Regions from separate parts of the Methylobacterium mesophilicum SR1.6/6 genome, predicted to be linked through region 3. Evidence: predicted binding sites of a transcription regulator. Region 3 holds the regulator's gene; each other region holds the start of a gene.
What was found. Region 3 encodes LexA, which represses DNA repair genes until DNA is damaged. Its sites were predicted from a motif close to TGTTCNNNNTGTGTTCNG; they were not measured.

Region 1 (9,825 bases), 1.2 Mb from region 3:
CGGCGGCCGGGATCATGCTCGGCTCCAGCGGAAAGAGCCCGTCGCGCAACGGTGTCACCGTGAACGCGCCGACCCGGTACGGACCCCTCACGGGCGCGGCTGCCGCAGGGCGGTGCAGCCCGAGCGGGACCAGGGCGGACGCGGCCAGCAGGGTGCGGCGGGAGAGTTGAGGCGACATGGCCGGCTCCTCGGAGAGGGGACAGCGCCATCCTCCGGATCGTGCCGGGATCAGACCAGGGAAGTCCGCCCGCGGAGATCCGGGCATTCTTCCCGTCTGCTTGAGCGATGGCTTGCGCACCCCGACGATCCCGGTGCCAAATCACGCCCTCGCTCCGAGCGCGGCCGTTTGATCCATGAGCCTGCCCACGCATCTCGGTCTTCGCCTTCTCGTGGTCGCCGTGCTCTGCTTGGCGGGGGCGATCGCATGGGCCGCCTGGGACGCCCATGCGAGCCTCCGTGCGGAAGCCGCCATGTCGGCGGATCGGATCGCCGCGCAGCTGGCGCGGCAGCCGGGCCTCGGAAGCGCCGGGCCGGCCGCGATGCCGGTCAGCGCGCCGCAGGCCGCACCGGCGGTCCTCACGCTCCTGCCGGGCATCTGCGCCGACATCCATCTCGGCGTGGAATTGCCCCGCCGCTTCTGCGGTGACTGGGACGGCCTCGATGCCGCCCCCGCGTGGTTCCGCACGGCGCTCGTCCGGGGAACCGATACCGCGCCAACGATCCGGGCGGTCGTGTTTCGCGAGCGCACGATCGGCAGCGTCACGACATGGCCCGATCCGATGGCATCGGCGGCGCGTCTCTGGCGGCGGACGTGCCTTGCAGCGGGCCTCGCCCTCGGTCTGGCTGCGGCGACGGTGCTGCTGAACTGGCTCGCCGTGATGCGCCTCGTCGCTCCGGCCGGGCGGATCGTGCAGGGGCTGGAGAACCTCGACACGGCCGGCCCCCGACCGTCGCTGCCACGCTTCGCCGCCACCGAGTTCGACCGCGTTGCCCGCGCCTGCAACGCACTCGCTGACCGGCTCGCCCACACCGAAGCCGAGCGCGCGGGCCTGATGCAGCGGCTCGTCACGGTTCAGGAAGACGAGCGGCAGGCCCTCGCGCGCGACCTGCACGATGCCTTCGGCCAGTGCCTTGCCGCCGTGGGTGCCCGTGCCGCAGCGATCGAACTGGCGGCGCCCCCGGAGCGCGCGGATCTTCGCGATGACGCCCAGGGCATCGAGGCCATCATCGCCACCATGCGGGAGAGCCTGCGTGGAGCGCTGGCCCGCCTCGAACTGCCGGATCTCGCCGAAGCCGGTCTGGAGGAGGCGCTGCGTAGCCTCGTCGCGGACTGGCGAGGACAACTCAGGTCCGGCCCGGCCCTGCATCTCGATGTGACGGGCGATCTCACCGACATGCCCGAGAACGTCGCGGCGAGCCTCTACCGGATCGCGCAGGAACTCCTGACGAACGCCTTGCGCCACGGCAGGCCGAGCCGGGTCTTCCTGCGGCTCGACCGGTCGGAGGCCGGGCCACGGACGGTGACGCTGACGCTGGACGACGACGGCGGCGGCGATGCGTCCCGAGCCGCGTCCCATACCGGCCGGGGGCTCGTCGGCATCCGCGCACGGCTCGCCGCCCTCGGCGGAGCGTTCTCGCTCACCGGCACCGGCACCGGGATCCGGGCCTGCGCATCCGTGCCAACCGTCGGCTGAGGTCGCCGCATGGCCACGTCCATCCTCCTCGTCGATGACCATCCCGTCGTGCGGGAGGGCTATCGCCGCCTGATCGAGCGACAGCCAGGCTTGGTCGTGGTCGCGGAAGCCGAGAGCGCGGCAGCGGCCTATTGCCAATACAAGGCTCACGAGCCCGATCTCGTGATCCTCGACCTGTCGCTGCCCGGCCCGAGCGGCATCGAGGCCATCCGTCACATCCGCCAATGGGACGGGGCCGCCCGCATCGTCGTGTTCAGCATGCGCACCGGAGCGTTGATCGCGCGCCAAGCCTTCGCCGCAGGGGCGAGCGGGTATGTCAGCAAGGCGAGCTCACCCCGTGAGCTGCTGGCGGCGGTGGCCGCCGTGCTCCGCGGCGAGCGAGCGATGAGCGCCGACATCGCGCGCGCGATCGCCCAGGACGAGGTGGCCGGGGGGCGCACGGCGCTCGACGACCTCAGCCCGCGGGAACTCGAAATCCTGAGCCTGACCGCGGGCGGGATGACCGCCCAGAGCGTAGCCGAGGCGCTGTGTCTGAGCCTCAAGACGGTGCACAACAACCTCTCGGTGATCCGCGCCACTCTCGGGGCGCGCACCGATGCCCATCTCGTCTGGATCGCGATCGGGGCTGGGCTTGTATCGCCCTCCGAGGAACGAATGCCCCTGCGGAAGCCCTAGGATTTCGTGCGCTCTGACGACTTCTCGACCAAAAGCCAACAGACTGACATCCACCCCGAGCCGAAGTTGCCGGACGGCTGACGAGCGGCCGCTTCTGAGAAGAGTCGGCAGCGGTCGGGGCGGCTGGGTTGGGTCGCAAGCGGACGGGCCGCTCGGTGTGGATCTGCGCCGGCCCGCCTTCGAGCAGCAAAGCATGGACGCGGACCGTCGTCTCCGCGCCCGCCTCTGGCCCAGAAAAGGCCCGCCGAGCGTCCGGACGCACGCGGGTGGGCTCAGAAGCGACCCGCGATGGTCAGGCGCACGGCCGTGGGCTCCACCGGATGGAAGACCCGGTCGATCAGCCCCTCCGCCGCCTCGCCGGGCAGGCGGGACACGTACGCGTAAGTGATCTGGTCGGACTTGCTGTTGGTCAGGTTCAGCACGTCCAGCGAGACGCTGATGCCGGTCTCGAAATTGTAGCCAACCCGGCCGTTGAACAGCGCGGTCGGTCGCGAGCGGATCGAGTTGTCCTCAATCAGGGGTCGCGGGCCGAAGTAGCGGAATCTCAGGGAGCCGAACCAGCCGAGCGGCTCGCCGAAGGTGACGCCCGCCGAGGCGATGGTGGTGGGCGCCTCGGGCACGCGGTTGCCGACCGGATCGTAGTCCGAGAACCGGGCGTTGGTGATCGTCAGGTCCCCCTCCAGCGACAGCCAGGGCGTTACGGCGTAGCGGTTCGTCCACTCGACACCGAAGCGCCGGGTCGGGCGACTCGGCTCCGTCGTGCCGGTGTCGCCCTGGAACAGGTTCTCCGAGGCGAAGTCGAGCCGGAACAGGGCGAGGCTCGTCTCCAGACCGGCGATGGAGCGGTTGCGCAGCCCGACCTCGTAGCCCGTGGACGGCACCAGGAACGGCGAGCGGGTGGTGTTGAACAGCGACGACGTCGGGTCGACGGTGGCGGTCACGCCGCGCACGTCGTTCGAGTGGAAGCCGCCGCCGTAATTCACGTAGAGTTCGGTGTCGAACCACGGCCCGAGCGTCAGGCCGAGCTTCGGGTTGACGATGCCGTCCCGCGCTTGGCCGGAATTGGCCGGCGTGTCCGAGACGACGCTGGCGGAGTAGCCGTCCGCGCGGAAGCCGATCGAGGTGCGCAGCCAGTCGGTCCAGCGGACCCGGTTGTCGAAGTAGAAGGCCCCGCTCGTCTCCAGCACGCGATCGTCGAGCACCCCGGAACGGTACTGCCGGTTCGTGGTGTTGAACAGACCGACACGGATCGAGTCGGTCCGCGTCTGCACGCCGATCTCGTTCTCCATCGGGCGCCCGAACAGGTCGCCCTGGAAGATGTGCAGGGCCTCGCCGCCGCCGATAATGCGTTGATCGAGCTGGTGGAACTGGTCGCCATTGACCGGGTCGTTGAGGAAGTAGGTGAAATCGTTGAACAGGTTCAGCTGGGACCGGATGATGTAGGCCGAGGCCCGCGTCACGCCCGTATCGTCCGTCGCACTGAACTTGCCCGAGAGCGAGAAGCGCGAGGTGTCTCCGCCATCCGCGGGATTGATCGTGCCGTAGCGGCTGATGAGGCCAGAGACGACGGCGCGCTCGGGGATCTGGTTGGTCGCCGTCCACCGGGCTGCGTAGGCCATGCCGGTGATCGAGAAGCCGTCGAGCGGTGTGCCCTGGCTGTAGCGGGCCACCCCGTTGATCTTGCGCAGCGCGTCCGGGACGACCCACGGGCCGTCATAGACCTGCGCCTCGCCAGCCAGGAGCAGGTTGCCCTCGCCCAGCGGCACGGTGGTGATCGACAGGGCGCGCTTGTAGCCGAAGCTGCCGATCGATGTGAGGGCGACGTTCCTGGGTGTCGCGTCGAGGTAGTCGATCCGCACCGAGCCCGCGGAGGCGAAATCGCCGTCGCGCACGAAATACGGCCCCTTGTGGAATTCCACGGCACCGACAAGCTCGGGGATGAGGAAGTTGATGTCGGCGTAGCCCTGGCCGTGGGCGTGGGTGCGCATGTTGAGCGGCATGCCGTCGAGGAACAGCGCGATGTCGGTGCCGTGGTCGAGGTTGAAGCCGCGCAGGAAAAACTGATTGGCTTTGCCCTCGCCCGAGTGCTGTGTGACGATCAGCCCCGGCACCGCCTCCAGCACCTCGCCGGGGCGGGTCACGGGGCGGCTGTTGACCTGCGCACCCGTGATGACGCCGGAACTGGCGGAGTCCACCGGTGTGCTGATCCCGCCGATGCCGGTCGTGCCTCCGACATAGCCTGCGCTCGCGGACGGACCGGCTTGCGGAGCCATGGCCGCGGCGGTCTCCGCCGTGACCGAGATCTCCTCCAGCGTCGCCTCGGTGGTCGCCGCACGCGACGTGGATCGGTCCTGGGCTACAGCCGCTGATGCGAGTGCGGCGAGGCCGAGGCCCGACAAGGTCGAGAGCCGTCGGCCGGTTTGACGGTGGAACACGGGAGCCTCGGCAACGGCAGTGGCACGTCACCGCGAACAAGTCCGAGACAACCGCGTCAGCGCGGCTGTCTCGACACCCACCAGGACACCCCGCCCGGCGCGTTTCGCGTGTGACCACGGCTGACGGCAGGTCTCCTGGCTCGCGGGTCGCCGCCCTCGCACCGTCTTCCCGGATGGGTCTCATCCAGTGACGCGGTGGTGCTGGGCTCGCCGCTTACAGTTGCGGGGGCAGCCGCGGCCTTGGAGCAGGCTCCTCACCGCGTTCCCTTTTGATCCCCGAGGGGAACCGTCACAGTCAGGCTAGGTGATCGGCCAAAGCTTCGTCAACGCGACGAAGCGCGTTCCTGTGACGTGTGCCCTTTTGGCTGCGTTCGGGAGCGCGCCTTGTGGGAGTGGCCGGCCGCTCCCGCTGCGTGCAGTCCCGCTATTCAGCCTTGCGATGCCCGCGACCGTGCTGATCCTTGTCGGCACCTGCCGCCGCCGCGGCTTCCTTCTCGGCCTTGCCCGCCGTCGCCGTGCTCGTGGCGGCGTCGCTGGTTGCGCCGGACGGTGCGTTGGACGCGGCCGATTTCGGATGGCCTCTGCCCTCCGTCGGCGTCTCGGCTTTCCCACCCTCCATCACCACAGGATGGCCGGCATCGGCCTTGGCGCTTCCGGCCGCTTGGACCTCGGCCGTCTTCTGCTCCTGTGCGCTCCGCGTCGCATGGTGCTGGCCGTCACCGGACTGACCCTTCGCGGGATTCGACATCGTGACCTCATCTGTGCTGGTCACGCGGCAACGGCCCACAGCCGCCACAGTTCGGTGAGGTCGCCCGGTGCGACGAATGGCCGAACGCGGCGCGCGGCCTGCGCGGCTTCCCTGCCAGACAGGTCGTCGACATGCGCGGGCCCGGACGCGCTAGGGCGATCACCGTCGTCGTCTTCGGTCATTGCCGCCCGGCCGGTTCGAGCGGGCGGCAACCGCGCAGCCAGCCGCGGAACCCATGCTCTTGAGCAGTGTGAGCGCTCAAGACCGCACGAAGGCTCTGTCGCCGCCACCCCGGGCGATGAGATTGAGAGTGGCGACCGTCCGCTTCTCCACCAGCTGAGTCTGGAAACGGACGGGCCGCTTGCGGCCGCAAACCGGACAGCCACCTGTCTTTCCTTGCACGCGGTGCGCTGACCGAGATCGCGCCGCGACGTTCTTGAGCCGAGCCGGTTGCATGCGAGGCCGCTATGGAACAAAATGTGAACTCGTGGTCGGGCGCGGCGGGCGCTACCGTGGGCAGCGACATGTCACCTTCACGTTCCGGCCGCACGCTGTTCTTCTTCGAGAAACCCTCGGCGATGCGGCAGCTGCAGCGCTTCTTCCGCTCACCGAACACCGTCTGCGTGGCCGCCGAGGGGCACCTGCTGTCCGCCGAAGAGCCGGGCAGTATCCGACCCGAGTGGAAGCCCTGGCGCTTCGATGCGCTGCCCATCACGCTCGCCACGATCCCGGTCAGTTGCGGCACGAACCGGTCCGGGCAATCGCACGAGCCGAAGATCGCCGCCATCCGGCAGGCGCTGAGCGGCGTCGAGCGCGTGATCATCGCGACCGATCCCGGGCGCGAGGGTTCCATGATCGCCTGGGAGGTGCTGGAGCACCTCGGCTGGCGTGGCCGCGTCGACCGGATCAAGCTCGGCGCGCTCGACGATGTCTCGATCCGGCGCGCCTTCGCGGCCCTGGCCAAGGAAGTCGGCTCGGGCGAGCGCGACTACGCCGCCTACCTCGAAGCGCTGTGCAGGCAGTACGAGGACTACCACCTCGGGCTGAACGGCACCCGGGCCATCTCGCTGCGCCTGCGCCCGCCCGAGTTCCGGGAACCCTGGCGCTTCGGTGGCGTGCAGACGCCCACCCTCGCCATTCTGGCCGACCTGGAGGCGCGCATCCGCTCCTTCGTGCCGCAGGACTTCTTCAAGGTCGCCCTGCACCTGAGCACGCAATCCGGTGCCGAACTGACGCTGTGGCACGCCCCCAAGGATCGGATCTTCGACGCGGCCATCGCCGAGACGATCCGGCAGGCGGCCACGACCTGGTCGGGCCCCCTGGCGGTCGCGCACAAGGACGTGCGCCGCGCGCCCCCTCGTCTGTTCTCCAAGGACACCCTGGCGCGGCGCTGCGCCAAGCGGTTCGGCTGGGACCCGCAGCACACGGCAGGGCTCGCTCAGGAGCTGTACGACCAGGGTTACCTCAGCTACCCGCGCACGGAGTCCGAGTACCTGCCGGACGGGCAGGCGGGTGATGCCGCCGCGATCGTCGCCGCCATCGCGACCGTGCTGACCGACATGCGCGACGTCAGTCCGGGAGGCGAGGTGCCCCTGATCCGACGCGGGGCGAAGGGGCACTACGTCAAGGACCCGGGCGAGCACCATGCCATCGTGCCCCTGCGCAAGGTGCCGGAGCGCAGCCGGCTTTCGGCCGACCAGTTCCGGTTGTGGGAACTCGTCGCGAAGGCCTTTCTCGCCGCCCACCTGCCCGACGGCATCGACGCCCGAACGACCGTCACGGCCGAGGTCGGGACGCCGCTGGGCGCGAAGCGGTTTGCCGTTTCAGGCAGCGTCATCCGCGCCCCGGGCTGGCGTGCGATCTACGGCAGCGAGGCCGAACTCGAAGCGGACGTCGTGCCCGGCAAGGCCAAGCGCGAGGCCGAGGCCACGTCCGCACGCCTGCCACTTGTGAACGACGGGGAGGGTGCATCGGCCGCGGGCGCGGATGTCGCCACCGCGATGACCGAGCCGCCGCGGCGGATCACCCGCGGCGAGTTGCCGGTGGTGATGGGCCGGCTGATCGACCAGATCGATGATCCGGCGGTCAAGCGCGCCCTGGAGAACCCGGTCAACCCGAACGAACCCAAGGGCCTCGGCACGGCCGCCACCCGCGACACGATCCTACCCAAGCTCCTGAAGAGCCGTTACATCACGCTGGCCAACGGCAAGGATCCGGCCATCGAAGTGACCGAGGTCGGGCTGGCCTTCATGGCGGCGGTGCGACGCGTGTTCCCGGCCTATGGCGACCCGGTCGGGCGCGCCCTGTTCGAGGCGGAGCTGGCCGAGATCGGTCGCGCGACCACGCGGGCCGAGGCCATCGAGCGCGCCGACGCCTTCCGGCAGCGCACGCGCGCGCGCCTCGACGAGCTGATCGCCGCGATCTCAAGCTCGCCCGTCGTCAGCCTCGATCCGAGCCTGATCCCGCCAAGTCGGGCGGACGATCGGCCGCCGACGCCGGCCATGGTGTCGTTCGCGGTGAGCTTGGCCGAGCGGAGGGGCGTGACGCTGCCGCGCGGCTGCAAGAGCAGCATCAGCGTCTGCCGGGCTTTTCTCGACACTCATGCCGGGCCGCGCACGCCTCGGGAGGGGAATACCGGCCAATCCGGCGACCGCCGGACCCCGAGCGCGGCGATGCGCGGTTACGCACGCAGTCTGGCCGAGCAGCGAGGCATTCCATGCCCATCGGAGTGCGAGACGGACTTTGACGCCTGTCGGCGCTTCCTCGACGCGCACGCCGCGCGGCCGCAGCGTGGAGCGGAACCGTCGGCCCCTGGCGCAGCGCAGGCCAAGGTGCCCGGTGGACGCGGCAATCGGCGGGGCAGGGCGGCACAGGCGCCGAGGCAGGCCGCCGCACGACGTCGAGCCTGACGCGACCGGCGGGGTGCTACGACGGACCTGTCATCCATCCTGACGCCGCGGATGACTCATCGTGCTCGTCTTCAACCGGCCCCGGTATCGTGGCCTCTGTGGTCGTAGCGATGCGACGCCGCGGATTAGCGCCCTATCTCGACCCGACGCTGGCCAACGAAGAGGGTGCATGTCTCACTTTCCGACGTCCCGCTACGCCGACCGCACGAGCCTTCAGCTCAAAGCCGAGATCCGCGAGTCATCTTCGAGCGAGGTCTGGGCGGAGATCGAAGCCGAGCGACAGGCACAGGATGAGCGGACGAAACGTCTTCGGGCGCTGCGACGGGCGCGCGAGCACCTGACCTCCTGATCGCCCTTCGACCTGGCTACGACCGTGGCCATCAGGCTCCGGAGGAGGGTGAGAACGGACCGGCTCCGGTGATGGACGCGGATCACGACTTTGAGCATTCGCCGCTGTCCGGCCGGTTCACCCGTGACGGATTCACCGTTGCATCACCGTTGAAGTCGAGATCGACCGGGCCCTGGGCACGACCGAACCTTGGCGGCTGGAGGCGGTCGACCAGAACGGAGGCTGCACCGCCTGGCACGAGCGCGTCGCGGCCGCGCAGGCCGCATCTGCGGCCTTCCTCGCGGTGTTCGAGGCGAACGGCATCATCGATCGCCGCCGCACCCGATGTCCGTCACTGAGCGAGCGCGGTCCGACGGGGAAGGCATGTCGGGCGATGCGGCCGGCCCATCGTGTGGGGTCTCGACGCCCCTTCAGTGGCGCAGCCGGCCTCGACCGATCAGCACAAAGAAAACAGCGAGCGCGACGGCGTTCACGGTCAGGCCCCAGCCGTAACTGTGCAGCGATTGAGCGTAGATCGGGTGACCGAGCTGACCGAGGCCGACGAGCGCCCCGACCACGGCCAGGGCGGCGAACAGAAGAGCGAAGACGAGCATGACCTCTCCTCCTCGAAACACTTCGAAGCCTTAAACCAAGCGGTCGCCTTGCTCCCGGTTCCCGAAAGCATGCTTGTTCACCGGCGACGGTGTCGGAAGTGAGGATGAGCGGTCGGCCGAAGAACACGGCATCGGCCAGATCAACGTCTGGCTTGAATTGACGGTCTCCGAGATCAAGGCATCCAGACCTTAGAGCCCGCGAACGCATCGTTCTGCCCGGCCGAGGTTCGACGTGTGTCCACGTCGCTGCGAGCGGGGCTGGAACGCTCGGCGCCGCATGAACGACCGCGAACGACCTTGCACACCCGAGGGATGATTTTTCCGCGCCCGTCGTGCAACTCTGGACGTCTCGCGCCATTCACCCTGCAGATCTTGATGCAAATCAGTTGGGCCGGACCGGTGCAGGAAGGGCGTCGTCCGGT
Region 2 (9,825 bases), 2.9 Mb from region 3:
CCGCGTGCCAGCTCACGCAGCATCGCATCGAACACCGGTGTGGCCGCCAGGCTCTGCAGCTCCGCCACGACAAGCTGTGGTGGGAGCCCCCACGGACGGGCCGACAGTTGGGCCAGCAGCAGCGTGCGGGTAACGGCGTGGCGCGACAGGCCGGGATGGAAGGGCCGCAGCAACCGAACCAAGCGTATCGACGCTGCGAGCGTCGAGTGAAACCAGGGCGTTTCCCAACCGTGCCAGAAACCGCCGGGATCAAGCGCCACGCAGTGCCGACCGATACCGCGCCGCGCCATCTCCAGCACCAGCCGGCCCCCCACCGAACTGCCGACAAGATCCGCGGACGTCAGGTCTTGCGACTGCACGAAGCCGGCAAGGGCGTCCGCATGGGCCTCCACGGTCTGCCGACCCGCGAGCGGGGCCGATCTGCCATGTCCCGGCAGGTCGACCAAAATCAGTTCGCGCGAGCCGCGCAACGCGGGCAAGAGCGGATCCCAGGTGCGAAGATTAGACCCCAACCCATGGACCATTAGCAGCGGCCGGCCCGTGCCGAGGCGCTCAAAATGTAGGGACATGACGGCATTGTCCTTCGATATTCGCGCTGTAGTCCGAACATTGGTCCGTCGCGGATTTCGCCGGGCAGGGCGTCTCAGTCAGGTCCGCGGACCGCTCATATCGAACGCCTCCAGCCGGCGTCGCCGGTCCGATAGCCGGCCACACGGCGCTGGCCGACCCTGCCACACAGTCTCGCGAGCGCCGGATGCCACCGAGAAGGCCCCACCGGAGTTCGCCACGAGGGGGCTGCGCGTTCAATGCCCGCAGAGACGTGGAGGTCACGTCCGCGCCAACTCAGATGCCGGCGTACCAGGCGTAGCCCTGGTCCTCCCAGTAGCCGCCCTTGCCCCCGCCGATGTGGGCGAAGCTCTCGACCACCTCGATGCGCATCACGTACTTCGCCTGCTTGTAGCCGAGGTTGCGCTCGACCCGCAGGCGCAAGGGTGCGCCGTTCGACACGGGAAGCGCTTGCCCGTTCATGTCGTAGGCGAGGATGGTCTGCGGGTGGAACGCGTCGACAAGGTCGATGCTCTCGTAGAACCGAACCGGCGTTTCCCCGCTGGCCGCATCGTCCTCCGTCACCTGCTGGCCGCCGGAGTCCTTCCTGCTCTCGCCGCTGCCCGACTGCTTGGTCATGCTCGGGTTGGCGTTGCCGGCAGGGACCTCGTCGGCCTCCTCGTCGTCCCCACCGCCTTCGAGCGGGCTGCCCTGGTCCATGGTGTCGGCGCAGTGGAACACCACGTAGCGCGCCTCCGGCTTGAGCTTCGCGCGAGTGAGCAGTTCGGCGAGGGGCACCCCGGTCCATTTGCCGATGGCGCTCCACCCCTCGACGCAATCGTGTCGGGTGATCTGGGTGCGGGCCGGGAGCCTGCGGAGGTCGGCGAGGGACAGCTTGAGGGGCGCCTCCACGAGGCCGCCGACCTCCAGGTGGTACTTGGCGAACTTGCCCTTCGCCAGGGCTTTGTAGTCCCTGTCCGGTGGGTCCTCGGTGCCGTTCGGCTTGAACCACGGCGAGATATCGGCCTCGGCGAATTCGGGTGCCAGCGTCGCCTCGCTCAGGAGCAGGCGCTGCACGAACATGTTGGCGTCCTCGCCGGTCTTCAGCGTTCGCCGGAACCACTCCGCGTTGCCGAGGCGGTCGCAGCCGCCGAGCATGGCCGCTGCGGCCGTGGCGGAAGCCCCCAGCAGGAGGGCGCGTCGGTTGGGGGAGCGGATCATGTCCGGGGATCTCTGGCTGAAACGGCCGGCTCGACCTTGCGCTCGATCACGAACCAGCCGGTGAGCATGCCGCGCATGTTGTTCCAGAAGCCAGACAGCAGGACCAGGGCGACGTGCACGACCACGAACAGGACCAGCAGGGCCGCCACGATGAAGTGGACCGTGCGGGCCGACTGGCGTCCGTCGAACAGCGTCAGCAGGAAGGGAAAGGCGGCGTCCATGGCCGGCGACATCGCGAGCCCCGCCAGCACCTGCACCGGCAGGAGCACGAACAGCACGACGAGGTAGGTAAGCTTCTGGATGACGTTGTAGCGCTTGGCCTCGTCGCCTTGCGGGAAGCGCAGCATCAAATGCTCCCAAATCGACGCGCCGAAATGCCGGATCTGGTCACGGGAAGGGATTACCCGGAACCGAAGCTGCCCGCTGACCAGACCATAGATTAGGTAGGCGAGGCCGTTCAGGACGAAGGCCCAGGCGAAGAAGAAGTGCCAGGAGCGGCCGCCGGTGAGGTCCTGGTCGCTCGGCAAGGTCGCCCAGGCCGGGAAGCCGCGGTCCGCCGCCTCGCCGTCGGAGCCGACCGAGGAGCCCAGAACACCGGTGGTGTCGAAAGTCCGCCCCAGGACGGTCGTGACGCCCTTGGGCGGGTCGTCCTCGGTCTGGGACATCGCCATGAGCGGCGCGTCGAAGGTCGAGACCTTGCCCCAGTACAGGGCCGGGTGGGCGTTGAATATCTGCAGGCCGCTCATCAGCAGGACAAGCAGGCAGACCGCGTTCACCCAGTGGGTGACCCGGATGACGAGGGGATGGCGAAACATCCAGCGGCGACGCTCGACCTCGCCGGTCTCCGGAGCGGATCGGGTCAGGTAGGTTCGAGCCAAACGGTCTTCCACGCACTCTGGACGGTTAGGGGTGGAGGCCCCTGGATCGGGGCCTCCGGAAGCGCACGGCGCCTCGGAATCACATGCCGCGGTTCATCATCATCCGCTTCTTCATCATGCGGCGCTTCATCATCTGCTTCCGCATCATGCGCTTCTTCATCATCATTCGCTCGCTGCGGTCCATGCGGACCTGGGTAACGGTCGAGGAGCCGGCCTGGAGACCGTTCGGGCCCATCGGGGCAGCGGAGGCGGCGCCGGCTCCGAGCGCGAGGCTGCCGAGGACCGAGGCGGCGAGGGCAAGGGTGGTGATCTTCATTCAACGTCTCCTGCACGGGGAAGGAATCCCCTTTCGCACAATGAGAGAAGAAAAGGCACTGCCATCAAGTTCCTGAATTATCGAAGATAAATCAGGAACTTGATGGCTTTGGGGCGCAACAAGCCGGACGCCGAGGCAGGGCCTCGCGCCGCGCCCAGGCCGGGCGTACGCCAACTTGTACGGAGGCATGCAGCGGAAAGTTTCAGACTGGACCGGGAACGCTGACAGCCCACCGCCAAGCCGACGCGATCAGTTCCCGGTTACCTCAGCGTCTGCGTCTCCGACACCGGCACCGGCATGGCGCCAGACTTGATCGAGAAGGTGTTCGAGCCGTTCTTCACGACCAAGCCGACCGGCGAGGGCACCGGCCTCGGGCTTTCCCTGGTCTACGGCTTCGCCAAACAGTCGGCGGTCAGGTGCGGATCTACTCCGAGGTCGGCGAGGGCACGACCGTCTGCCTCTACCTACCTCGTCAATATGGCGAGGCCGACGAGGATGAGGTGGCCCGCAGGCTTGCCGAGGTGGAGCAGGCCGGCCAGGGCGAGACGGTGCTGATCGTGGACGACGAGCCCTCCGTGCGCATGCTGGTCACCGAGGTGCTGGAAGACCTCGGTAAACCTACGTCACCGGTTTTAGGGACCGCGGCCCCGTCCCGACGTTGTCGGATGCGACCGATCAACCGGAGCCGTTATGCTGCCCCCTTCTGTGCAGCCATCCTGCTCGCCATAGAGGCACAGAAGGTCATCGAGTTGCGGCTCGTCTGGATCGCCTAGGGCGACGCCTAAGGCCGGACGGAGATGGTCTCGATGGTCGGCGAGAAGGTCGTGGCCACGATGGAGGCCGCCAACACGCTGATGACGGGGCACCAACGGCGACGTCGTCGCGCTCACCGGGAGCTCGTTGCAGACATGTCCGCTTCTGGGGCTGACCGATGACGTGCCAAATGGCTGGAATGGGCGCATTGCAGAACGTCCGCTTCCAAACGGCAGTCCATTTCCACGGTTGACCCATAGCCGACCCTGAAATTGTCCGCTTCCTAACCGCTGCCACGCCCGAGGCACTGGGCGGCGCCGCGGGATGGTGCCAGACGTCGAAATCGGTGAACGACCGCCCTCCGTCTTCTTGAAATGTTCCCGCTGCGTTCTAATCATAGGGACCTGGTCGCGCACGTGACGGGGGTGCCCGATGAGGCAGCTAGAGATCGAGAACCAGCTCCGTGAGGTGGTCAGCCGCATCGTGGTTCAGGTAGAACTGGCCACGGCGCAAGGACGAACCGACATCAACCTCGCGCTTGAGGATGCGTTCATCCCTATCTTGAAGTCGATCTACAACCTGCCTCAACTCGTCAATTTGAATCGAAAGCAGAAGAATTATCCAGGAATTGATCTCGGCGACGACCACGACCGCGTCGCGTTCCAGATCACATCGACGACGACGCTCGACAAGGTGAAGGGCACGATCCGCCAGTTCATGGATCGGGCCTACTACAATGATTTCGACGAGCTGTTCATCCTCATGCTGTCGAGGAAACAGGCCTCCTACAGCCAGCCCTCGGTCAACGAGCTGTTGACGGACCAATTCGCCTTCAACTGCAAGAAGCACATCATCGATCTCAGCGATCTCCTCGGTCAGGTATCTGGCCTTCGGCTCGCTGCCCAGGAAAGAGTGCTAGCCGAGTTCAGGCACATTCTGGGCGAGATCGACGCCTTTATCAGCTTCAGTGCCGAGGGCATCGCGGCGCCGGTAGCAATAACAACGAACCTCCAGCGGATCGGTCTTCCCGACGCGGCGTATGTCGCCGAGCTGACGATCGACGACAAGGCCGTGATCTCCAGGGCAAAGCGGGAGCTCAACTACAAAGGTTACGCGAAGAGCCGCAAAGCCGTTGTCAAGATGGCGCTCCTCCTCAACGGTGTGGAGACCGACGCGTGGGTCTGCCACGACAACAAGCTGTTCTCGTTCCTCGATATCGAGCAGTGCGGGCTGCGCAGTGTCGTCGACGAAGGGTTGGTGGAGCGGTTGGCGATATCTGATCTCGCCGACTCGCCCGAGTTGGACAACGTCAACATCCTGAAGCAGCTTCTGTCCGCCGAAACTCAGGAGCGGTTAAAGAAGCTGCACGTCCGCATGCATGCCAAGGACAGGTTTTTCTTTTTCGGTCCCGTCGAGGAAGGTCAGACCGAGCGGAAGGAGACGTGGGTCGGCAAAAGGGCGGCAACCCGACGTGTCTATGAGCTGAAATACCAGCGCAAGGACCCAACCAAGGTCGCCCACCACACCCACTTCTCGTTCGAACTGACGTTCACGAAGCTGGATGACGACTGGTACGTGCAGATCGTGCCGAGCTGGTACTACTCGTACAACGGTTACGTCAGATCGAACTGGCACGAGGACCTTCTGTCGACGCAGAAGGCTCTCGAACACAACGCCAGCGTCCGGAACATGGTCCGCTTCCTCGCCCACTTCCTGTCCAAAATGTACGACGTCCAGGATGACGGCGTCCGCTTCCTGTCGTTGCTGGAGTTCGACGTCGGGGAGGCTAATGAGGGCGACCAGGCCGAGAGCGATGAGGGTGACGATTTGGCTGAGGGAGCCGTCGCATGAAGCTGACTATGCTGGCGGAGCCGCTGCTGGAGTTCGGCACCGGAACCCATATCTGCCCCCGAACCGGGATCGAGCGGATGGGGGTCTACGACAAGCGTGACGAGCTCCGCCGGACCGAGCTTCGGATAGGAGTTGTCGGCCGCGGCGAGGGCGTCGATCTCCTCGATGACTGGCTGGAAAAATGCCGGGTTGGGGTTGAGCGCAAGAAGGAATCGAAGCTGCTAAACCTTTTCCGAGGGTTCGGCGGCATCAATCAAAACTACGGGTTCCTGACCAAGCTCATCAACTCATCCCAGTATACCCGGACACTGAAGAAATCCGACATTACTGAGGTCGTCAAGATGGCCTCCCGTGTGGACCGCATCCAACGGGCTGTCGAACTGTATTACGAGCAGATCCGTTTCCTGGCCGAGAACAGAGCCGTTGATGTGATCGTCTGCGTGATGCCGAACGAGATGTTTGACTCCGTGACTACGGCCGATGACGACGACACGGACAAGGATGAGCTGGAGCACAATTTTCGGCGCATCCTGAAGGCGAAGTCGATGCACCTCGGCACGCCGCTTCAGCTCGTGCGCGAGAAGACCATCCTCATCACGAAGTTCGCCGGCGATCAGCAGGATCCAGCCACCAAGGCTTGGAACTTCTGCACGGCCCTGTACTACAAGGGCAACCGCACGATCCCATGGCGCCTAGTCGAGGATACGGCAAAACTGCGGTCCTGCTACATCGGGATCGGATTCTACAAAAGCCGGGACGGGGCTACGATCTCGTCCAGCCTTGCGCAGGTCTTCGATGAGTTTGGGCACGGCATCATCCTCCGCGGTACTCCGGTCTCGATCGACAAGAAGAACCGGCATCCATACCTGAACGAGGAGCAGGCCTACGAGCTGCTGCGCGATGCTCTGGACGAGTATGATCGGGCCCTGGAGCACATGCCGGCGCGGATCGTGATCCACAAGTCCAGCTACTTCCGGGATAGCGAGCGGGCCGGGTTCCTCCGCGCGCTCGACGAAAAGGGCATCAGGTCGAAGGACTTCGTCGCGATCACCGACACCCAGATCAGGCTGTTCGGGGATAGCGACTATCCGCCAAAGCGCGGCACCATGCTGACGATCTCGGAGACAGAGGGCGTCCTGTACACGCGCGGGACCGTCGATTTCTACAAGACCTATCCCGGCATGTATGTTCCCAATCCGTTGAAGGTCACCGTCTACGAGCAGGATTCCTCCCTCGAAAATCTGTGTGACGAAATCCTCGGCCTGACGAAGATGAACTGGAACAACACGCAGATGGATGGCCGGCTACCAATCACTCTGGAGTGCGCCAGAAAGATCGGCGATATTATGAAATATGTCAGCCCGACTGAGAAGCCGCAGGTCAGCTACAGTTTCTATATGTAGACCGGCCTTGACAGTCGCGGCTTGGCCCCGTGCGGTTGAGAAGACCACCTAAGTGGTCTTCGCCTCGAACGGCCTTAGCTTCTGTCAGTTAAAACTTCTTGGCCTGCATCGAAACCACTGCTTCAAGCAGTGACATGAAACACGAGAGTAGATGGCCGCCATGTCGGCTTTCGGGCGGGCACCGAACTTCCGCTCCTGGCGCAACTAGGCCCTTCAATCATGCAGGCGCAAATGGGAGAGAATTGTCAGTCTCTGTCGTTGTATAATTTGATGGTGTTAGCAGCCTAACGATTTCCGAGATCTTGTACCACCTGCCCGACCATCCGCATTTTCTGCAGATCTTCATCTGACAACAGCACGATCTGTTCCCGGACTTTCCCGAGCCGAGGCGCTGTCTGGCGTTCTGGCAGGGGCACTTCGATGGGCCACTGCACTCGGTGAAGGTGGTTCATAGCCGCCTGATCAAGCCCGCAGAACTGAGAGCTATCGCCAGCGAGTGCAACCTGCACTGACGCAGACGGAAGGTCCGCGGCAGCGATGAGCGTGTCGCTCAGTTTAGGCGCGTGGTCCACTGCATGGCGCCCGGCGTGAACGCAGGAACAGCGCCGCCCGTGGCCACGAGGCGGTCGCCCGCCTCGTCCGCCTTCCCGCCGATCGTGCGCACCGGGATTGCGACGCCGGTCGAGCGCTGGCCGAGGGCCTCGGCGTAGAACCGTGCAGCGCCGGGGATCATCAAACACGAGCGCCGACCACTGTACCGGCACGCTCAAATGGAAGTACGATGTAGGTTGGGGCAAACTCCGCTTTCATCTCAATGCACTGTTCTCCGCAAAGGATGGGCGGCTGGCATGCGGAACCTACCGGCTAAGCTTCAAGATCCTGGCGATCAGCTTAGCTCCGGGCGTGCGTCTGTTGCTTGGATCAGCGGCGCGTCGTCGCCGACCACGGTCGGGCGGTGGCCGTCTGACTTGGGAGTAAGCATGAGTCAGGTCTGTCGCCGGTTGGGATCCAGATACGGGTCGATCAGGCAGTGATGGAAGCGGCAGCCCCAGTCCAGGGTCATGTCGGCAGCGCTCGGAGACTGTGATGGCTGAATAGCGGATCGCCGTATTGGACGATGTTCTGTGCCTGCGTTGCCTTCGCTCGCCACTAAGCGCAGGTGCCAAGATCCCTAACTCGCCAACCTGAACCGCAGTGGCCCGATATGCGATCTGCCGACCAATTCCACGCCTTCCCCGATCGAGACCCGGTGAGATGGTGGCACCGACAGCGGCTGTGAATGGCTTCCGCATTCACCAGATGCCCAAAGCAAGGGCATCATCACACCGAGTCGCCGATTTCGGCCCCAACATAACCGAATTCGGCCACGCGCAGCCAGCCGCATCGTACTCAGCCGGTGTCCATGGGGACAAACAGAAGAGGACGACCCGAGAATGCGAACCGACTTTAACGAGCTGCGCCAAGCCCTGTTGGCCGGTGGACCCGGCCACAATCTGCACGTCCCTGCGCTGCTTAGTGTCTGCCGACCCGGCGCAGAGAATTCGTCGCAGCGAGCGGATGAGCCCCGGGATGACTCCAACGATGCTGCTCGCAAGGCAAGCACAAGGGGGTCCGAACTCCTCGCCGCTACGCCGATCCGGTCCAACGGTCCGGCCTGACAGACCAATCAACAGGAGCAAACATGAACCCGTTAATACCCGAGACTTGCATCCGCGACGTCGTCCTAGATGCGTTTAGCCTGGCTGTCTCCTACTACAAAGAATTTGCCATCAGTGCCAGCGATGCGCGTCAGATCGCCCACGCAAACTTGAAAATCAAGGAGTATACATCCGGAATTGCGACGATTGATTTATCTATTGATCCCGATGGTGAGATTTTTCTTATGCCGGAGTCGGCTGATCTTGTGATTCAAAGCCTTATGAATTTCATGGGCGATATCGACAGACAGAAAAATCCGCTACTTGCATACCATGTAGGCAATCTGACGATCCAATGTAGGAACGTACAATGCTTGTCATCCGACAGCGATGATGCCGTCTCAACAAAAAACATTCATTAGAGTGTCTTCCGATTGGGCTGATATACTATATCGCTCCGATGGAGGGGGATGTCTGTCCCGACCCTACACCACGGATCTGCTTGAGCGTGTGTCCGATGCGGCAGCGGCGACCTTGCACCGCCATGCGGCGGCACGTTCTGCAGTTGCTGCAGTCACAGTGCTCTACTGGATGGCAGCCCTTGAGGCGACCGGAATTGTGGCGGCTCGCCCGATGAGCCGATCGCGCCGCTCGAAGCTCGACTAGTATGAGGCTTTCCTGCGCGAGCTGATCGCAGAGCACGATGACCTCATTCTGGAAGAGATGCGCACCCGTCTACGCGAGGATCAGGATCTCACGGTGGGGCTCGGCACGCTGTGGCGCTTCCTCGACGCGCGCCGTCCGACCTACAAAAAACACCGCCCACGCAGCTGAGCAGGAGCATCGGGATGTGAGGACGGCGCGCTAGGCGTGGTTCGAGGGCCAGCCCGATCTCGACCCGGCCCGGCCGGTGTTCATCGACGAGACATGAACGGCCCCCAACATGGCCCGCACGCGCTGGCGCTGTGTTCGGGGCGAACGCCTACGCTCGGGTGTGCCGCAGGCTCATTAGCGGACCACGACATTCGTGGCGGCCTACGTCTGTCCGGGTTGTTTGCACCGTTCGTGCTGTACGGCCCGATCAGCCGTGAGACTTTCCGGGCCTACCATCAGGTGCTGGTGCCGGAACTCGCCCCCGGCGACATCGCGGTCATGGACTATTTGGGCAGCCACAAGGGACCTGCTGCACATGCAGTCATCGAGGGGATAGGAGTTCGGCT
Region 3 (9,825 bases):
TGCCGCCGCCGGAGGCCGCCCGGCCCGGCGGCTACGACTTCGCCCGGGACGCGTATTTCCAGGGTCTCGGCGCCGTGGGCTCGCTGGTCGGAGCGGTCACGGTCCGCGCGCCCGCGGAGCCGCCGCCCCTGCGCCTGCGGCTCGCCGCGACGCTGGACGCGGCCCGCAACGCGTTGACCCGCCGGATCGCGGAGGCCGAGGGCGGGCAGGCGGGGGCGGTCGCGGCGGCCCTGGTGACGGGCAAGCGCGGGCTGATCGGGCCGGCGACCAACGACGCGCTGCGCGCCGCCGGCATCTACCACGTGGTGTCGATCTCCGGGCTCCACATGGTGCTGGCCGCCGGCGTGGTGTTCTGGCTGGTCCGGGCGGCCCTCGCCCTGGTGCCGTACTGCGCGCTGGTCTGGCCGATCAAGAAGATCGCGGCCGGCTTCGCCATGGTGGGCGTGACCGCCTACTGCGCCTTCTCGGGCTGGGACATCGCCGCCGAGCGCTCGCTGATCATGACCCTGATCATGCTGGGCGCGATCCTGGCAGACCGGCCGGCCCTGTCGATGCGCAACCTCGCGCTCGCCGCCCTGATCGCGCTCGCCCGCGAGCCGGAGGGCCTGCTCGGCCCGAGCTTCCAGATGTCGTTCGGGGCGGTGGCGGGGCTGATCGCCTGCGCGCGCCTGATCGACGGCCGGCTGTTCGTGCGCCCCGGGGCGGGACGGATCGGGCGCCTTGTGGGCAGCGGCCTGTCGGCGGTCACCGGGACCCTGGCCACGACCCTGGTGGCGCAGGTCGCCACCGCGCCCTTCGCCACCTACCACTTCCAGACCGTGCAGCCCTTCGGGCTCGTCGGCAACGCCCTGACGCTGCCCCTCGTCTCCCTGGTGGTGATGCCCGCCGCGGTCCTCGGGATCCTGGCCTATCCCTTCGCCCTCGACCGGCCGGTCTGGTGGCTGATGGGTCAGGCGGTGGGGGGCATGCTGGCGATTTCCGAGTGGATCGCCGGGTTCGAGCGCGCCATCCTCGTGCTGCCGGCCTTCGGAACCGCGGCGCTGACCCTGCTGACCGCAAGCCTGCTGCTGGCGACGCTCCCGGTCTCGCGCCTGCGCTGGCTCGCCGGGCCGCCCCTCCTGCTGGGGCTCTGGCTCACCGTGCTGCCGGACCGCTACGACGTCTACGTCGACCGGCAGGGCGGCGGCGCGGCGGTGCGGGGGCCGGACGGCCGCCTCGCCGCCCTGGGCAGCCCCTCCGGCTTCGTGCTGGAACAGTGGCTGAAGGCGGACGGCGACGGGCGGCGCCCCGGCGCGCTGGTCACGCCGTCCGGAAGCGGGCGCTGCGACCGGCTCGGATGCACCGCGCGCCTGCCGGATGGGCGGGCGGTCGCGCTGGTCCGGGATCGCCGCGCCTTCCCGGAGGATTGCGCCCGGGCCGCGGTGCTGATCACCGGCCTCGCGGCGCCCCCGACCTGCACGGGGCCCCTCGTGATCGACCGGCATGTCCTGGCGGATCACGGAGCCGTGGCGCTCCGGGCCGAACCCGGCGGGTTCACCGCGCGCTACGCCCGGACCGGTGATCGCGGCCTGCCGTGGCGACCGCACCGGGACACGAAGCCGGCACCGCCGATGACCGCCGCAGTCGACAGCAGTCGCGCCATGGAGGAGCCTGCGGCCCCGGCTGAGGCCGACGGATCGAGCGGCGGGGACGCGCCCGGCGACGCGCCCGCCGAACCGCTTCAGTAGCGGCGGACGAGACTCACGAGGCGGCCCTGGATCTGGACCCGGTCGGGCCCGAGGACGCGGGTCTCGTAGGCCGGGTTGGCGGCCTCCAGGGCGATCGAGGAGCCGCGGCGGCGCAGGCGCTTGAGCGTCGCCTCCTCGTCGTCGATCAGGGCCACGATGATATCGCCCGTGTTGGCGGTGTCCTGCTTGCGGATCACCACGAGGTCGCCGTCGAGGATGCCGGCCTCGACCATCGAATCACCGCGCACCTCCAGGGCGTAGTGCTCGCCGCCGGCCAGGAAGTCCGGCGACAGGGTGATGGCGTGGCTCTGGTTCTGGATCGCCGAGACCGGCGTGCCGGCCGCGATCCGGCCCATGACGGGGATCGACACCGCCCGTCCGGCCTCGTCGATCATGCGGGCATTGGCGGGCAGCGGTGGCTGCTTGGACTTGCCACCCTCCACCACGCTCGGGGTGAACCGGCGGGGCTCGGCGGGCGCCTGGGCCGCGGCCGCCTGCGTCAGGCTCTCGGGGATGCGGATCACCTCGATGGCGCGCGCCCGATTCGGCAGGCGCCGGAGGAAGCCGCGCTCCTCGAGGGCCGTGATCAGCCGGTGGATGCCCGACTTCGACTTCAGGTCGAGGGCGTCCTTCATCTCGTCGAAGGACGGCGGGACGCCGCATTCCTGCATGCGGTTCTGGATGAAGCGCAGGAGGTCCAGCTGCTTGCGCGTGAGCATCGACGTGGGCCTCGCGGCTTGAGGGACCGCCTCGTGGCGGCCACAGAAACAAATCACGAACACGTTAAACGTTCCGCAAGTGTTCCGCAAGAGAGATATGGCCACGCTTGCGTGCGTGGCGGCCGCCTGCCGGGGAGAAACGCATTGACGGCGCAAGCGGAGCCGTTTCAATGCGTCCAGCCGGCCGTCCGGGGATAAGCCCGGGGCGCGGCGTGGATCGGGCTGGGATGACGAGGATGCGACGACCCGCAGCTCTGCTGCCCCTCGGCGTGGTGACCTTCGGCGTGGTGACCCTCGGCCTGGCGCTCGCCGGCTGCACGACCGGGTTCTCCTACATCTCCCGGAACTACGTCGCGCTGACCCCGCAGGTGGTGACGATCGGCTGCAAGGAGCCCTACGAGGTCTACGACAACCGGCAAGTGCGCCGGATGCTGATCGTCTCGAACGCCCTGCGGGAATATGCCGGCTGCAACCTGAGCGAGGTCCGGATCGATCCCGAGCCCGAGGCGACGCGGGTGAAGCGCTTCCGGACCGCGGCCCGGGCCTATCTCGACGAGACCGTGCGCGAGGATTGCCGGATCACCGGCGAGACCGTGTTCGATCCGCTGAAGACAGAGTTCGCCTACGCGTGCGACGCGCCGATCGAGAAGCGCGGCACGGTGGTTCCGCGGCTTCCGGGCCGCAATCCGGGCCTGATCCTGCGCTGAACCGCGGGCCCGGCGCCCGCGCCCGTCAGGTCCCCGGCTCAGGTCCCCGGCTTGGGGAAGGTGCGCTCGGTCGCGTCCCCAGCCGCCGCCAGCAGCGCGCGGGCGAAGGCGCGGGCCTCCGCCCGGTCCAGGGTGATGGCGGCGGTGACCGGCGCGCCGCCGAGGTCGGATAGGGCGAGTTCCAGGCGCACCCCGTCGGGCACGGCGCTCGCCTGAAGGCTCCAGCCGGAACCCCGATCCGTGCTCTCCGCCATCTCAATTCCTCCCGCGGGCTCCCGGGAAAACGCCGCAGGCGTCCGCCGGAACTGCCGCCGCCCGGGACTGTTCCCGAGCCGTGCCCAGCGCTTCCCTGCCCCGCCTGTCCGCGTTCCTCAAGGCCGCGGGCCCGGGACTGGTCGTGATGCTCGCCGATACGGATGTCGGCAGCCTGATCACGGCGGCCCAGAGCGGCGCGCGCTGGGGCTACTCGCTGCTGCTCCTGCAGATCCTGCTGGTGCCGATCCTCTACGTCGTCCAGGAGCTGACGGTCCGGCTCGGGACCGCCACGGGCCGCGGCCATGGCGAGCTGATCCGGACGCATTACGGGCCGGCCTGGGCCTGGATCTCCTACGGCGGCCTCGTGGTCGCGGGAATCGGCGCCATCGTGACGGAGTTCTCCGGGATCGCCGGGATCGGCGACCTGTTCGGGGTTCCGCGGCTCGTGAGTCTCGGGCTGCCGGCGACCCTGCTCCTCGGGCTGGTCTTCACCGGCAGCTACCGGCGCGTCGAGGTGGTGGCGATCGCAGTCGGCCTGTTCGAGCTGGTCTTCGTCGGGCTGGCGATCGCGGCGCGGCCGGACGTGCCGGAGATCGTCGCCTCCTTCGGGCACATCCCGCTGGGTGACGGGCAATACCGGGTGCTGATCGCCGCCAATATCGGCGCGGTGATCATGCCGTGGATGATCTTCTACCAGCAGTCGGCCATCGTCGACAAAGGCCTCGGCTGGGACCATGCGCGCCGCTCGCGGCTCGACACCCTGGTGGGTGCGGTGATCTCGCAATGCGTGATGGGGGCGATCCTGATCGCGGCCGCCGCCACGATCGGCAAGTCCGGGCAGGGCAGCGCGAAGGGGCTGGAGACCGTGGGCGACCTCGCGGGCGCCTTCACCCCGGCCCTCGGGCCCTGGCTCGGGCAGGTGGTGTTCGGGGTCGGCATCATCGCGGCGGCCTTCGTGGCTTTGAACGTCGTGGCCCTGGCGCTGGCCTGGGGCTTCGGCGACGTGACCGGCCGGCCGCACTCCCTCGGGCAGTCGCCCCGGGAGGCGCCGGCCTTCTACGGCGCCTTCGCGCTGGCGGTCGCCGCGGGGGCGGTGGCCGTGCAGCTCGTGCCGAACCTCGTGGCGCTCAACATCGCGGTCGAGGTCATGAACGCCCTGCTCCTGCCCCTGGCGCTCGGCCTGCTGATCCTGCTGGCCACGCGCGCCCTGCCGGAGGGGCAGCGCGTGGCCGGGGCCTACAGGTGGGTCGTCTACGCCGTGTCGGGGATCACGATCGCCTTCGCGATGATCGGCGTGCTCGACGGGGTCGGCCTGCTCTGACGCGATTGACGCGAGCCCTCCGATGATGTCTCCCGCGGGCTCCGATCAGGTGGAGTTCGAACATGCAAGAGATCTGGTTCCGCACGGGCGAGGCCACGGTGCTGGCGGCCGAGGGCCAGTACACCGACGCCATGCCGGAGGTGCTGATCGGCTCGGTGCGCGGTCCGGTCGGTCAGGCCTTCGCGTCGATGATGGGGCAGGTCCAGGGCCACACGCGGATGTTCGTGGTCCGCGACCTCAACCAGCTGGTCCGCCCCGCCACGATGATGACCACCAAGGTCACTATCCACACGGCCGAGTATGCCGAGCTCCTCGGCGGCGTGGTCCAGGCCGCCACCGGCGACGCGATCGTGGACTGCATCATCGAGGGCATCCTGCCGAGGGACGGGCTCGACGAGCTGTGCATGATCATCATGATCTGGCTCGACCAGCGCTGCGCCGAGGACGACAACCTCGACCAGAAGGACCTCTACCGGACCAACTACGAGGCGACGAAGCTCGCCATCGCCCGCGCCCTCAAGGGCGAGCCGACGGTGGACGAGCTGATCGCCAACCGGAAGACCGTGAAGCACTACGCGCTCGACGGCGTGATCGAGTACTGATCAGCCCTGTGCGACGGGCGTGCGGGCATAGAGATCCGCCACGGCGCAATCGAGGCCGAAACCGGGGAGGACCAGACGGTCATCCCCGGTCAGGCGGGCGCAGGTCCAGGTCTCCCCGCTGCGCACCGACAGGGTCAGCGCGCGGCTCCTCTGCTCGATCAGGAGCACGGCCTGACAGAGCGGCAAGGCCTCGTAGCCCGCGCGCTTGACGTCGATCTTCGTCTGGCGCGTGCCGGGCAGCTTCCGGTGATCGCTCGGCGAGAGGATCTCAGCGGCCAGATAACAACCGTCGACGACGTTCCGGTCAGGCTCGATGGTGGCCGCGTCGATGACCGCGACGTCCGGGACGTAGGTATGGCCCGTGATGAACGGCCTGAGGTCGATGGCGGGATCGTGGATGGCGATCCACGAGGAGCCCGACCGTTCCAGAGCCTCGTTCAGCAGGCGCTGGAGAGTCACGACGATGACCTGATGGATGAGGCTCGGCCGGGCCTGCATCACGATCTGGCCCTCGATAAGCTCCCACTTCTCCTCATCGGGGCGCGTCTCGATGAAGTCCCAGAATCCCCGATGGGGATCGGTCCTCTGGACGGGCGGGGTTTCGAGAGTCGTCATGGGCAGCCCGGGCCGAGTCGACAGGGATCAAGGATCCCGCCGGCCACGCCCTCGGTCAAGAGCCCCTATCCCGGCGGGATGCGCCCCACCGAGCACAGGGTGCGCATCGTGGTGCTGCCCGGGTCGGTGTAGCAGGAGGCCGACCAGCCGTTCTGCTGGATGAACGACTTGCGCCGCTCCGACAGCGCGGTCCGGTAGGCGTTGGCGATGATCGGCTCGACGGTGGCGGCCGGCTCGCCGACGAGGATCTCGGAGGCCACCGACAGGTCCCGGAAGAAGGCCGCCGAGGGGGTCGGCTCGGCCGAGGTCGCCTGCACGATCGGCTCGACCCGGCAGGTCACGTCGAACTTGATCGGGCCGGCCATGCGGATGTCGATGCTCGGGCCCGCGCGCTTGCCGACCCGGCCGCCGATGGCGCCGGCGATCTGGCGGGTGAGGTCGTCGCAGCTGTCGGCCCGGGCGGCCCCCGCCAGGAGGGGCAGGGCGAGCGGCAGAGCCGCGCAGGCGGCGAGGAGGAGGCGCGGAACGGCGAAGCTCGACATGGCCGCACTCTACGCGCGACGCGGGGCCTGTCGAGGGGTTGGCGTCAGTGGAAATCCCGGCTGCGATACACGCGCCGATCCGGGGGCGCACTGAAATCCGTGGTCTCGGGCGGCAGCCTCATCCCAGCCTCGCGCAGGTCGCGCAGGGAGGCACTGAGGTCGCGGAACCCTTCCGCCACGAGGTGGACCACCCCGCCCGCCCGCTGGATCCGGCCGCGCACGGCCAGGAACCGGGCCTGCATGGCGGCCCTTCGGTTCGCCTCGAACACGGTTTTCCAGACGATCACGTTGGCGATACCGGTCTCGTCCTCCAGCGTCAGGAAGACCACGCCCTTGGCGGTGCCCGGCCGCTGGCGGATCAGCACCAGCCCCGCCACCGTGACCCGCGCGCCCTGGGGCAGGGCCGGATCCAGATGGGCCCGGGCCGGGATCGCGCCGATCCGGGCGAGCCGTCCCCGGAAGAACGCGACCGGGTGCCCCTGCAGCGACAGGCCGGTGGCGGCGTAATCCTCGGCCACCGCCTCGGACGGGGCGAGGGCCGGAAGCTCCACCGCCGGCTCGTGCCGGAACAGGCCGTCATCGGCGTGCCACGCGAAGAGCGGCAGGGGCGCCTCGAGGAGATGGGCCCGGCGCTCGGAGCCGTCGGCCCTGGCGGCCTTGCGGGATGACGTCCCCTCCAGGGTGCGGACCATCCACAGGGCGGCGCGCCGGTCGAGGCCGAGCGAGCGGAACGCGTCCGCCTCGGCCAGGCGCTCCAGGGTGTTGCGGGGCAGGGCGAGGGAGGCCTGCAGGCCCTCGATGCTGGCGTAGCCGTTGGCGCGCAGCCGCACGAGCCGGCGCATCGCCGCCTCCGGCAGGCCGCGCACCGCGCGCAGGCCGATCCGCACGGCGTGCCGCTTCGGATTCCCGGCCGGCTCCAGAGTGCAGTCCCAGTCGCTGGCGTTGACGCAGACGCCCCGGACCTCGACCCCGTGGGCGCGGGCATCGCGCACCAGCTGGGCCGGCTGGTAGAAGCCCATGGGCTGGGCGTTGAGGATCGCGGCCAGGAAGACGTCGGGGTGCCGGCACTTCATCCAGGCCGAGGCGTAGACGAGGAGCGCGAAGCTCGCCGCGTGGCTCTCCGGGAAGCCGTAGGTGGAGAAGCCGCGGATCTGCGCGAAGCAGCGCTCGGCGAAGTCCTGCGGGTAACCCCGGCGGGTCATGCCGCCGACAAACTTCTCCGCGAACCCGCCGATCGAGCCGACATGGCGGAAGGTCGCCATCGCCCGGCGCAGCCCGTCGGCCTCGGCCGGGCTGAAGCCCGCCGCCGTGATGGCGATCTGCATGGCGTGCTCCTGGAACAGCGGCACCCCGTAGGTCTTCTGCAGGACCTCCTTCAGCTCGTCCGCCGGGCCGTGATCCGGGTGCGGGGCCGGGTATTCCACCGGGTCGATCCCGGAGCGCCGCCGCAGGTAGGGATGGACCATGTCGCCCTGGATCGGGCCGGGGCGCACGATCGCGACCTGCACCACGAGGTCGTAGAACTCCTTGGGCTTCAGGCGCGGCAGCATCGACATCTGCGCCCGGCTCTCGACCTGGAACACGCCGACGGAATCGGCCTTGGCGAGCATCGCGTAGGTCTCGGGATCGTCCTGCGGCAGGTCGGCCAGCGTCTCGTAGAAGGTGCTGTGATCCCTCTCCAAAAAATCGAGGCCGCGCTTGAGGCAGGTCAGCATGCCGAGCGCCAGCACGTCGACCTTCATCAGGCCGATCGCGTCGATGTCGTCCTTGTCCCACTCGATGAAGGTGCGGTCCGCCATGGCGCCGTTGCCCACCGGCACGGTCTCGTCGAGGCGGCCGCGGGTCAGCACGAAGCCGCCGACATGCTGCGAGAGGTGGCGGGGAAAGCCGATCAGCTGGTGGGCGAGGTCGAGCGCCTGCCGGATCGCCGGGTTCTCCGGGTCGAGGCCGGCCTCGCGCACGTGCTGGTCCGGCATGCCGGTGCCCCAGGAGCCCCAGACCGTGTCGGCGATCGCCGCGGTCACGTCCTCGGTCAGCCCCAAAACCTTGCCGACCTCGCGGATCGCCATGCGCGGGCGGTAGTGGATCACCGTGGCGCAGAGGGCGGCCCGCTCCCGGCCGTAGCGGGCGTAGAGGTGCTGGATCACCTCCTCCCGGCGCTCGTGCTCGAAATCGACGTCGATGTCGGGGGGCTCGCCCCGGTTCTCCGAGATGAAGCGGGCGAAGAGCAGCCGGTGCTTCGACGGGTCGACCGCGGTGATGCCGAGGCAGAAGCACACGGCGGAATTGGCCGCCGAGCCCCGGCCCTGGCAGAGGATGCCCCGGCCGCGGGCGAACTCGACCACGTCGAATAGGGTCAGGAAGTAGCGGGCGTAGTCCATCTGGGCGATGAGCCGCAGCTCCTCGCGGAGCGTCGCCGCGACGCCGGGCGGGACGTCGCCGCCGTAACGCCAGCGCGCCCGCTCCCAGGTCTTCTCCTCCAGGTATTCCTGCGGCGTGCGCCCGGGGGGCACCGGCTCGTCGGGATACTCGTAATGGAGCTGCGCCAAGTCGAAGTCGCAGGCCTCGGCGATCTCGACGGAGCGGGCCAGCGCCTCCGGGTGGTCGGCGAACAGCCGGGCCATCTCGGCGGCGGGCTTCAGGTGGCGCTCGGCATTCGCCTCCAGCCGGTAGCCGGCCTCGCCGATCCGGCAGCCGGCGCGGATGCAGGTGACCACATCCTGCAGTTGGCGCCTTTCGGGATGGTGGTAGAGCGCGTCCGAGACCGCGACCATCGGGGCGCCGGAGGCCGCGCCCAGCTCGGCGAGCAGCCCGAGGCGCCGCCGCTCGTCGCCGCGGCGCGTGTGGCTTGCCCCCAGGAAGGTCCGGCCCGGGGCGGCGGCGGCCAGCGCCTCCAGCCGCGCCCTGAACCCCTCCGGCAGGCGCCGGGCCGGCGGCATCGCGATGAACATCTGCCCCTCGGCGGCCTCCACCATCTCGGCGAAGGAGAAGCGGCACGCGCCCTTGCGGACGCGCCGGTTGCCCAGGGTGAGCAGCCGGCAGAGGCGCCCCCAGGCGCCCCGGTCCATCGGGTAGGTGACGGCCTCGAACCCCTCCTCGGTGACGAGGCGCACCCCCGGCAGGATCCGGAGCGCGGTCCCCTGCGGTTCGAGGGCGCGTGCCGCCGCGTGCGCACGCACGACGCCGGCCACGGTGTTGCGGTCGGCGATGCCGATGGCCCTGAGGCCGTAGGCCGCCGCCTGCACGACGAATTCCTGCGGGTGCGAGGCGCCGTGCAGGAAGGAGAAGTTCGTGGTGACGGCGAGTTCGGCGTAGGCGGTCCCGGAACGGCTCACGC

Region 1: the regulator LexA is predicted to act here: its motif matches at 6,021-6,038, upstream of MMSR116_RS29560 (type IA DNA topoisomerase).
Region 2: the regulator LexA is predicted to act here: its motif matches at 4,090-4,107, upstream of MMSR116_RS06515 (SMEK domain-containing protein).

What each region holds. Positions count from the first base shown of each region.
Region 1 covers NZ_CP043538.1:6,192,068-6,201,892, forward strand. The annotation lists gene MMSR116_RS29535 (MBL fold metallo-hydrolase) at 1-178, opposite strand, end outside; gene MMSR116_RS29540 (sensor histidine kinase) at 354-1,694, shown strand; gene MMSR116_RS29545 (response regulator) at 1,704-2,369, shown strand; gene MMSR116_RS29550 (TonB-dependent receptor) at 2,642-4,642, opposite strand; cobalamin riboswitch at 4,913-5,110, opposite strand; gene MMSR116_RS29555 (hypothetical protein) at 5,229-5,552, opposite strand; gene MMSR116_RS29560 (type IA DNA topoisomerase) at 6,077-8,461, shown strand; gene MMSR116_RS29565 (hypothetical protein) at 8,631-8,810, shown strand; gene MMSR116_RS29570 (hypothetical protein) at 9,221-9,403, opposite strand.
Region 2 covers NZ_CP043538.1:1,394,731-1,404,555, forward strand. The annotation lists gene MMSR116_RS06485 (alpha/beta fold hydrolase) at 1-569, opposite strand, end outside; gene MMSR116_RS06490 (molybdopterin-binding protein) at 844-1,767, opposite strand; gene MMSR116_RS06495 (cytochrome b/b6 domain-containing protein) at 1,764-2,645, opposite strand; gene MMSR116_RS06500 (hypothetical protein) at 2,725-2,961, opposite strand; partial or broken gene MMSR116_RS06505 (ATP-binding protein) at 3,217-3,575, shown strand; gene MMSR116_RS06515 (SMEK domain-containing protein) at 4,147-5,565, shown strand; gene MMSR116_RS06520 (argonaute/piwi family protein) at 5,562-6,968, shown strand; partial or broken gene MMSR116_RS06525 (aspartate-semialdehyde dehydrogenase) at 7,259-7,480, shown strand; gene MMSR116_RS06530 (hypothetical protein) at 7,519-7,701, opposite strand; gene MMSR116_RS06535 (hypothetical protein) at 8,650-9,027, shown strand; partial or broken gene MMSR116_RS31755 (IS630 family transposase) at 9,080-9,825, shown strand, end outside.
Region 3 covers NZ_CP043538.1:5,032,839-5,042,663, forward strand. The annotation lists gene MMSR116_RS23820 (ComEC/Rec2 family competence protein) at 1-1,727, shown strand, start outside; gene lexA (transcriptional repressor LexA) at 1,721-2,446, opposite strand; gene MMSR116_RS23830 (hypothetical protein) at 2,683-3,153, shown strand; gene MMSR116_RS23835 (hypothetical protein) at 3,192-3,407, opposite strand; gene MMSR116_RS23840 (NRAMP family divalent metal transporter) at 3,488-4,729, shown strand; gene fae (formaldehyde-activating enzyme) at 4,792-5,331, shown strand; gene MMSR116_RS23850 (Uma2 family endonuclease) at 5,332-5,946, opposite strand; gene MMSR116_RS23855 (hypothetical protein) at 6,012-6,488, opposite strand; gene MMSR116_RS23860 (error-prone DNA polymerase) at 6,533-9,823, opposite strand; gene MMSR116_RS23865 (Y-family DNA polymerase) at 9,820-9,825, opposite strand, start outside.